2 regions of the Mesorhizobium sp. M1182 genome follow, and region 1 is predicted to be linked to the other one. Evidence: riboswitches for the same ligand, from Rfam matches in the RefSeq annotation. Region 1 holds a riboswitch; the other holds the start of a gene.
What was found. Region 1 has a riboswitch for cobalamin ahead of NKH33_RS10990 (DUF1636 family protein). Riboswitches for the same ligand answer to the same signal wherever they lie in the genome.
Positions count from the first base shown of each region.

Region 2: it holds a riboswitch for cobalamin, as region 1 does, so the genes downstream of both, metE (5-methyltetrahydropteroyltriglutamate--homocysteine S-methyltransferase) here and NKH33_RS10990 (DUF1636 family protein) in region 1, are expected to answer to the same signal.

Region 1 is NZ_JAMYMD010000007.1:35,039-38,811, reverse strand. It holds gene NKH33_RS11000 (cobaltochelatase subunit CobN) at 1-250, opposite strand, end outside; gene cobW (cobalamin biosynthesis protein CobW) at 269-1,309, opposite strand; gene NKH33_RS10990 (DUF1636 family protein) at 1,306-1,740, opposite strand; cobalamin riboswitch at 1,779-1,982, opposite strand; gene NKH33_RS10985 (winged helix-turn-helix domain-containing protein) at 2,012-3,211, opposite strand; gene NKH33_RS10980 (NADH-quinone oxidoreductase subunit A) at 3,547-3,773, shown strand, end outside.
Region 2 is NZ_JAMYMD010000024.1:52,494-56,266, reverse strand. It holds gene metE (5-methyltetrahydropteroyltriglutamate--homocysteine S-methyltransferase) at 1-2,329, opposite strand, end outside; cobalamin riboswitch at 2,425-2,625, opposite strand; gene NKH33_RS23645 (hypothetical protein) at 3,181-3,435, shown strand; gene NKH33_RS23640 (helix-turn-helix transcriptional regulator) at 3,753-3,773, opposite strand, start outside.

The DNA.
Region 1 (3,773 bases):
CCAGAATGACCTTGGCGTGGCGGGCGACGCTGTCGATCCACAGGTCGACGGACATCGGATGGCGCAGGTCGCGCAAGGCGGCGAGCCGCATCGACGGCAGGCGGTGCGCATCTGCCCTCCACGCCGCCGCCAGCCCGGCCAGGTCGCTGTCGGTGAAGGACAGCGCCACGACATCCGCAGGCGTTTGCCTGAGATCGACAGGCTCGGCGAGATCGTCGAGCGAGGCGGATGTGGTGGTGAGGATGTGCATCGCGGCTCGTACCTGGGGTCAGCCGGCGAGGATACGCTCGATGGCCGGGCGGTTCAGCCCTTTCAGGCCGATGACGACCAGGCGCGAGCGGCGGTCGTCTTCAGCGGTCCAGGCGCGGTCGTAATAGTGGTTGACGCGCGGACCGACGGCCTGCAGCAGGAGCCGCATCGGCTTGCCGCCGACTTCGACGAAACCCTTGACGCGCAACACGTTTTCTTCCTCCGCCGCCGTGGCGACCCGTTGTGCGAGCTCGTCCGGGTTGGACACAGACGCGATGTCGATGACGAACGAGTCAAAATCGTCATGTTCGTGGTCGAGCTCGTCGTCGTGGTGGGTCTTGCGGTTCTCGATGTCGTCCTCGACGGCGAGGCCGAGGCCGAGCAGCACCGACGGGTCGACCTTGCCTTGCGAAGTCGGTACGATCTTCACCGCCCGCGCAACGTGCTTGCCGATGACGGCATTGGCACGGGCCGAGCCGGCTGCGTCCATCAGGTCGCTCTTCGACAGGATGATCAGGTCGGCGCAGGCGAGCTGGTCTTCGAACACTTCCTCGACCGGATCGTCATGGTCGAGCGTCTCGTCCTGCGCGCGCTGGGCCTGCAGGGCGTCCATGTCGTTGGCTACGCGGCCATCAGCCAGCGCCGGTCCGTCGACCACGGCAATGACGCCGTCCACCGTCACGCGGCTTTTCACCGACGGCCACTGGAAGGCCTGGACCAGCGGCTTGGGCAAAGCGAGGCCGGATGTCTCGATCAGGATGTGGTCGACCCTCGGCGTCAGCGACAGGATCTGGTCCAGCGCCGGTACGAAATCATCGGCGACGGTGCAGCAGATGCAACCATTGGCCAGCTCGACGATGTTTTCCTCGGGGCAGGTGTCGATGGCGCAGCCCTTCAGAATCTCGCCGTCGATGCCGATGTCGCCGAACTCGTTGACGATGATGGCCAGGCGCTTGCCTTTGGCGTTTTCGAGCAAATGGCGGATCAACGTCGTCTTGCCGGCGCCGAGAAAGCCGGTGACCACGGTGCAGGAAACGCGTGAAAGGGAGGCAGCGGTCATGTCAGGTCCTTCAAAAGGTCGAGGGGAGGGATGCGGGCAACAAGGCCGCGCTTCAGGCAATCGGGACGGCCGCGCCAAGGAATGAGCCCATCCGTCGAGGTGGCAAACAGCTTTGCCCCGGTGACGAGATCGGCGCCGCTGGTCGTGGTCAGATCACCGAAGACGTAACTCCAGCAGCCGTCGCGCAGCATGGCCGCGCTGAGCCGGCGCTTGCAATTGCCGAGGCATTCGACGGTGCGGATTTTGATGTTTTCGCTGGAAGCGGCGCGGCGCGTGTCCTCTGCGAGCAGTTCGCCGGCGCGCGGATGAGCGTCCGAACCGGTCTCGTCACGGCATGACGAGCAGACGATGACGGTAACGCCGGCCGGGGAATCACCAAGGCCGGACAATAAATCCGCTGTCTCAGCCGGAAAACTGCTGTCGCGTTCCAAATCAGGCTCCTTGCCCGGAAAACCCGCCAGGCGATCGGATTCTTATGTCCTAGACGGCAGGTCTCCTGGCTCGCGGGTCATCGCCTGGGTGCCGCCTTCCCGGGAACATCCCAGTGGTTTTCGGCCTTGGCTCGTCGCTTACAGTTGCGGGGACAGCCGCGGATTTGAAATCGAGATTTCGCACCGCATTCCCTCTTGGCCCTTGCCGTTGCGGGCAGGGGACCGTCTGGAACGGATTTAGGCTTGTGGGGGCAGTCGTGTCAACGCACGTCTATGGCGCGGCGATATCCGCGAGCGGCCGGCCGAGGTCGCCGGCAGCGGTCACCTCGATGCGTTCCAGGCCGAGCCAGCCCTGCATCTGCTTCAATTCTTCGAAAAGCTCGGCTGCGGTTTGCAGCGAGGCGCCGGGCTCCGCATAGGCGGCATGAACGCGCAGTACGCCGGCCGGGCGGTCGGCCCTGAGGTCAACGCGCCCGACGATGCTGTCGCCGAGCAGGAATGGCAGCACATAATAGCCATACCGGCGCTTTTCGGCCGGCGTGTAGATCTCGATGCGGTAGTGGAAATCGAACAACCGCTCGGTGCGCGACCGCTCGAAGACGACAGGATCGAACGGCGCGAGCAAGGCGCGCGCCTCGATCTTGCGCGGCAAACGGGCGTCCTTGTGGAGATAGGCTGTTTTGTTCCAGCCTTCGACGCTCACCGGCAACAGGTCGCCGGCCTCGACCAACTCCTCGATGCGGCCCTTGATGTCGGCGGGCGAGAGGCGGAAATAGTCGCGCAGGTCTCCTGCCGTGGCGATGCCGTGGGCGCGGGCCGAGATGCGCAGCAATTCGCGGTGAGCGTCTTCGGTGGAGGGCGTTGGCAGACTCAGTATTGTTGGCGGCAGCACGCGCTCCGGCAGATCGTAGAACCGTTCGAAGCCGCGGCGATGCGCCGTGGTGATGCGGCCGGCCCAGAACAGCCATTCGAAGGCGTGCTTGGCATGGCTCCAGCCCCACCAGCCGCCCGAACCCTTCTGCCCTTCGAAAGCCGACGCCGCGATCGGGCCTCGTTCGGCGACCTCGCGATAGATGTCTTCGATATAGGCGGCGTGCTCGCGGCCCCATTTGGCCAATCCGCTGTACATTTCGTCGCCGCACTCGGCCCGCTGCATGCGCCAGCGCATCAACGGATAGGTCTCGACCGGCAAGAAGGAGGCTTCGTGCGCCCAATATTCGAAGACCATGCGCTTGCGCGTTACGGCGGCGTCGTCGAGCAGCGCCAGCTTGTAGGGGCCAAGCCGCGAATAGAGCGGCATATAGTGGGCGCGCACCACGGCGCTGACGGAATCGATCTGCAGCAGGCCGGTACGGGCAAGCACGCGGGCCAGATGCCGGCGGTCAGGCGTGCCGGTGGGTCGCGGGTCATTGAATCCCTGTGCCGCGAGCGCGATGCGGCGGGCCGTGGCAAGCGAGATTTTTTCCTTCATGAAGGCGGCATCCGGAGGATTTTAGACAGAGAAAATGACCTGCGATTCCGTGCCATGCTAGCAGGGTTTTGGCGGCATCCATGTCAGGAGAGAAAAGTGGAGTAAAAAGTGAAGGAAATCAAACAGGAGCGGATCGGACCAGTTTTCCCGGATATGCCGTCCAGCACCGCGATTTGAACAAGGTTTGACTTGCTTCGCCGAAAGCGCTGCGCTAACCCTCGCCGCGTTGCAGCATAGAGCCCCCTTAAAACGGTTCAGTGGTTAAACTGTCACGCTTCCGCAAGTGGGTCCGGTGCTGTAATCAGAGTGGATTGGCCGCCAACGGAAACTGCAGCATGAACGCACTTTTAGGTTCGTACCTGCCCATCGTCCTGTTCATCGGCGTGGCGCTGATCGTCGGGCTGGCGCTGCTCGCTGCACCGTTCCTGGTGGCCTACCGCAACCCCGATCCGGAAAAGCTTTCCGCCTATGAGTGCGGCTTCAACTCGTTCGACGACGCCCGCATGAAGTTCGATATCCGCTTCTACCTGGTGTCGATCCTGTTCATCATCTTCGATCTGGA
Region 2 (3,773 bases), on a different contig from region 1:
GCGCGCGTGCTGCAGCAACCATGTTCATGAGGGCAGGGCGGACCTCCTCCCACTTGCGGGTTTTGAGGCCACAGTCCGGGTTTACCCACAGTTGGGCATCGGACAGTCGCTCGCGGGCAAGCATGACGAGATCCGAAATCTCGCCGACTTCCGGGACCCGTGGTGAGTGAATGTCGTAGACTCCGGGCCCGATTTCATTCGGATATTTGGAGCTCGTGAAGGCGTCCAGCAGTTCCATTTTCGAGCGCGACGTCTCAATCGAAATGACATCCGCATCCATTTCAGCGATCGCGTCGATGATCTCGTTGAACTCCGAATAGCACATGTGGGTATGGATTTGAGTCGCGTCCTTTACACCCGTTGAAGCGATCCGGAAGCATTCGACAGCCCAGTCGAGATAGTCGTTCCAATCAGACTGGCGCAGTGGCAATCCTTCGCGAAACGCGGCCTCATCGATCTGGATCATCCTTGCGCCGGACCATTCGAGATCCGTCACTTCGTCGCGGATGGCGAGCGCGATCTGGCGGCATGCTTCGGAGCGGGGTACGTCGTCGCGAACAAATGACCAGTTGAGAATGGTCACTGGGCCTGTGAGCATTCCCTTCACAGGGTTTTCCGTAAGCGACTGGGCGAACTGCCACCAGCGCAGCGTCATCGGATTGGGCCTCGATACGTCGCCGAAGATGATGGGGGGGCGCACGTAACGCGACCCATAGCTCTGCACCCAGGCATGCTGGGTGAAGGCGAAGCCGGACAGCTGCTCGCCGAAATGCTGTACCATGTCGTTTCGTTCGAACTCACCGTGCACCAGCACGTCCAGCCCGATCTCTTCCTGCCAGCGAATTGCAGCCTCGATCTCCTTCTTCAGGAAGGTCTCGTAGTCGACATAGCTCAGCTGGCCCTTCGCATGAGCGGCCCGCGCCCTGCGTACCTGCGGCGTCTGCGGGAAGGACCCGATGGTCGTCGTCGGGAACGGCGGCAGCCCGAGCGTGCCGGCCTGGACTCTGGAGCGCTCGGCAAAAGCGCTCTCTCGTCGCTTCATGCTGTCGTCAATGCTGGCGATCCGCCCCTCAACCAGCGGGTCATGGATCTTCGTGGATGTCACGCGAGTGGCGGCAGCCTCGGCAGACGCTTTCAACGCGCCTGCCACCGCATCCCTGCCTTGGGACAGGGCCCGGGCAAGCAACACCAACTCGTCGGTCTTCTGGGCCGCGAAGGCGAGCCACGACCTGATGTCCGCGTCGAGTTCCGTCTCCATGCGGAGGTCGATCGGCACATGCAGCATCGAGCAAGAAGGCGCGATCTCGACGCGGTCCAAGGGCCAGCCGGCGACGATCGGTTTGATGCGGTCGAGAATGGCGGGCAGGTTCGCACGCCAGACGTTGCGGCCATCGATCAAGCCAAGCGAGAGCACCAGATCCTTCGGTGCGAGCCGACCCACCGTTTCCAGCTGCTCGGGAGCGCGCACGAGATCAATATGCAGCCCGGCCAGGGGCAGAGAAACCGCGGTTTCGAGATTGTCTCCCAGCGGCCCGAAATAGGTAGCCAGCATGATCTTCAGCTCGGGCGCGGCTTTCGACAGCTGGCCATAGGCGAATTCGAACGCAGCTCGTTCGTTCGGGTTCAGATCGAGGACAAGCGCTGGCTCATCGATCTGCACCCAATCGGCGCCCGACAGCTTCAAGCTCCGCAGGAGTTGCTCGTAGACGGGCAGAAGCCGTGGTAGGAGCGCGATGGGATCGAAGCCTTCGGCAGGCGATTTAGCCAGCTTGAGGAAGGTGACCGGTCCAAGGATGACTGGGCGTGTGTGAATGCCGAGGGCTTTAGCCTCGAGGAAGTAATCAACCGGCTTCGTCGACGAAAGAGCGAACGTCTGATCATCGTCTAGTTCCGGCACAATGTAGTGATAGTTGGTGTCAAACCACTTGGTCATTTCCATCGCGGCTACGCCAGGCCGATGAGCCGCATGCTGGTGACCACCGTGCCCACAATCCTCCGTCTGACCTTGGTTGCCGCGCGCCATAGCGAAGTAGATGTCGAGTGGGACCTCGCCGCCATTCCAGCCGTAACGGGACGGAAGGGCGCCGACCATGGCTGCGGTGTCGAGCACATGGTCGTAAAGCGAGAAGTCGTTCGACGGGATTTTCGACACGCCGCGATCGCGTTGCTCCTCCCAGCTAGCGGCACGGAGCGCCTTCGCCGTCGTGAGAAGGTCGGCAGCGGACGATTTTCCGGACCAGTAGCTTTCAAGCGCGAATTTCAGTTCTCGCCGACGACCGAAGCGGGGCACGCCGAGCGTTGCTACAGGAATTTGCTGAGAGACAGTCATGCCAGACCCCGATGGTTGGGGCGTCGGTGACAAGGAAGGCGCTAGCAGGCCGGCACGAACGCCAGGCTGCAGCGGCCACCGAGACACCCCGCCCGTGGACGTAATTCGCCGTGGCAGGTCTCCTGGCTCGCGGGGTCATAGCCTCTACCCGTCTTCCCAAGGCTATTCGCCTCAGTGACATGAGTGGGGTTGGCTCGCCGCTAACAGTTGCGGGGGCAGCGCCGGCATCGCACCGGCTTCCCTCTTAGCTCCGCTGCGGCAGCGCCGTACGGAGAACCACGACGCGGGAGACAATTACAGCAGTTCGCTTCTTTGTCAACGCCGCATAAAGAAATGTTTATGTCGTTATGTGAAATTTCCGTTGGCATGTTCCAAAGGTCGCCTCGAAAGCGAAAACTGTGGAAGCCTTGAGCGGCCGGTAAATCAAAGCAATGACGCACGGCGCCCTTGTCCAGGAGGATAGGAGTTCGTCGGCTGCCGGCAGCAAACATACCGGCAAGCGCCGTGGTGCTGCTTAGCGCATCATGCGAACCACCTCGGCGTCGAACTTCGGCTCCGAGGTTTCGACCGCTTCGTTGGTGATCTGCTCGCGACCATATTCGGCTCAATGGCGAGGCTGTTGCCCATGTGGAAGCTGTTGGCCGTGATGCCCTCGGTGATATGACACAACGATTTCGGGGGGAGCACACCGAGGCCAGGCGCAGCGGCGTGTTGCGAAGTGATCGAGGCCAATGTCTCGAACTGCTTGTTCGCAGCCCACCGGCTCAAGGTAACCCGGCTCAAACCACCGGGCCAGCTCAAGTCCTGTCCAAATGAGGCCTGAGCGGCAAATCGTCGTGCACGCGCACGGTTTGGCGTTCGATCTTGTGATGCGTCTTGGGCGGACAATCGCCACGGTGCAGCGCGCAGAAGCGGTCCCCAATTGGGAAGCCGAGGGCGGTGAGGGCAAGCCAGCGCCACAGGCGGAAGGGGACTTGGACCTGTTTGCCCTGCTGGACCACAAGTTCGCGACACAGGGCCTCAAGGAGAAGACCAAGAGCGATTATGCGCGGGACCTCGCCAAATTCATCAAAAGCAGCGGGCAGTCAAAGTTCGGCGCCGATTAACATGGAGATAGCCATCGCGGCGGACCGCCCAGGCGGACCGCAAGCCGGAATACAACCGGGTGCAGGCGGCCAAGCTCGTCCACAAGATGGCGTCGGGCACACACCGGCGATGGGAGAGCGGACCGCGGAGTGCAGGAACTTCACGCCTATCCACGCTCCCGTGGACGTGTCCTGCGGCACATCGGCAGCGATATTGAGGAGGCAGTTGAGCTTCTGGTCGAGCACTCTTACCTGCCACTACCTACGCTTAACGTCATCTCGTACTGAAAACGCACCACGCAAGGTCGAGATGTAACATGCGCCCTTCGTGGATGGTTCTAAGCTTCCTCGGGCGCGGT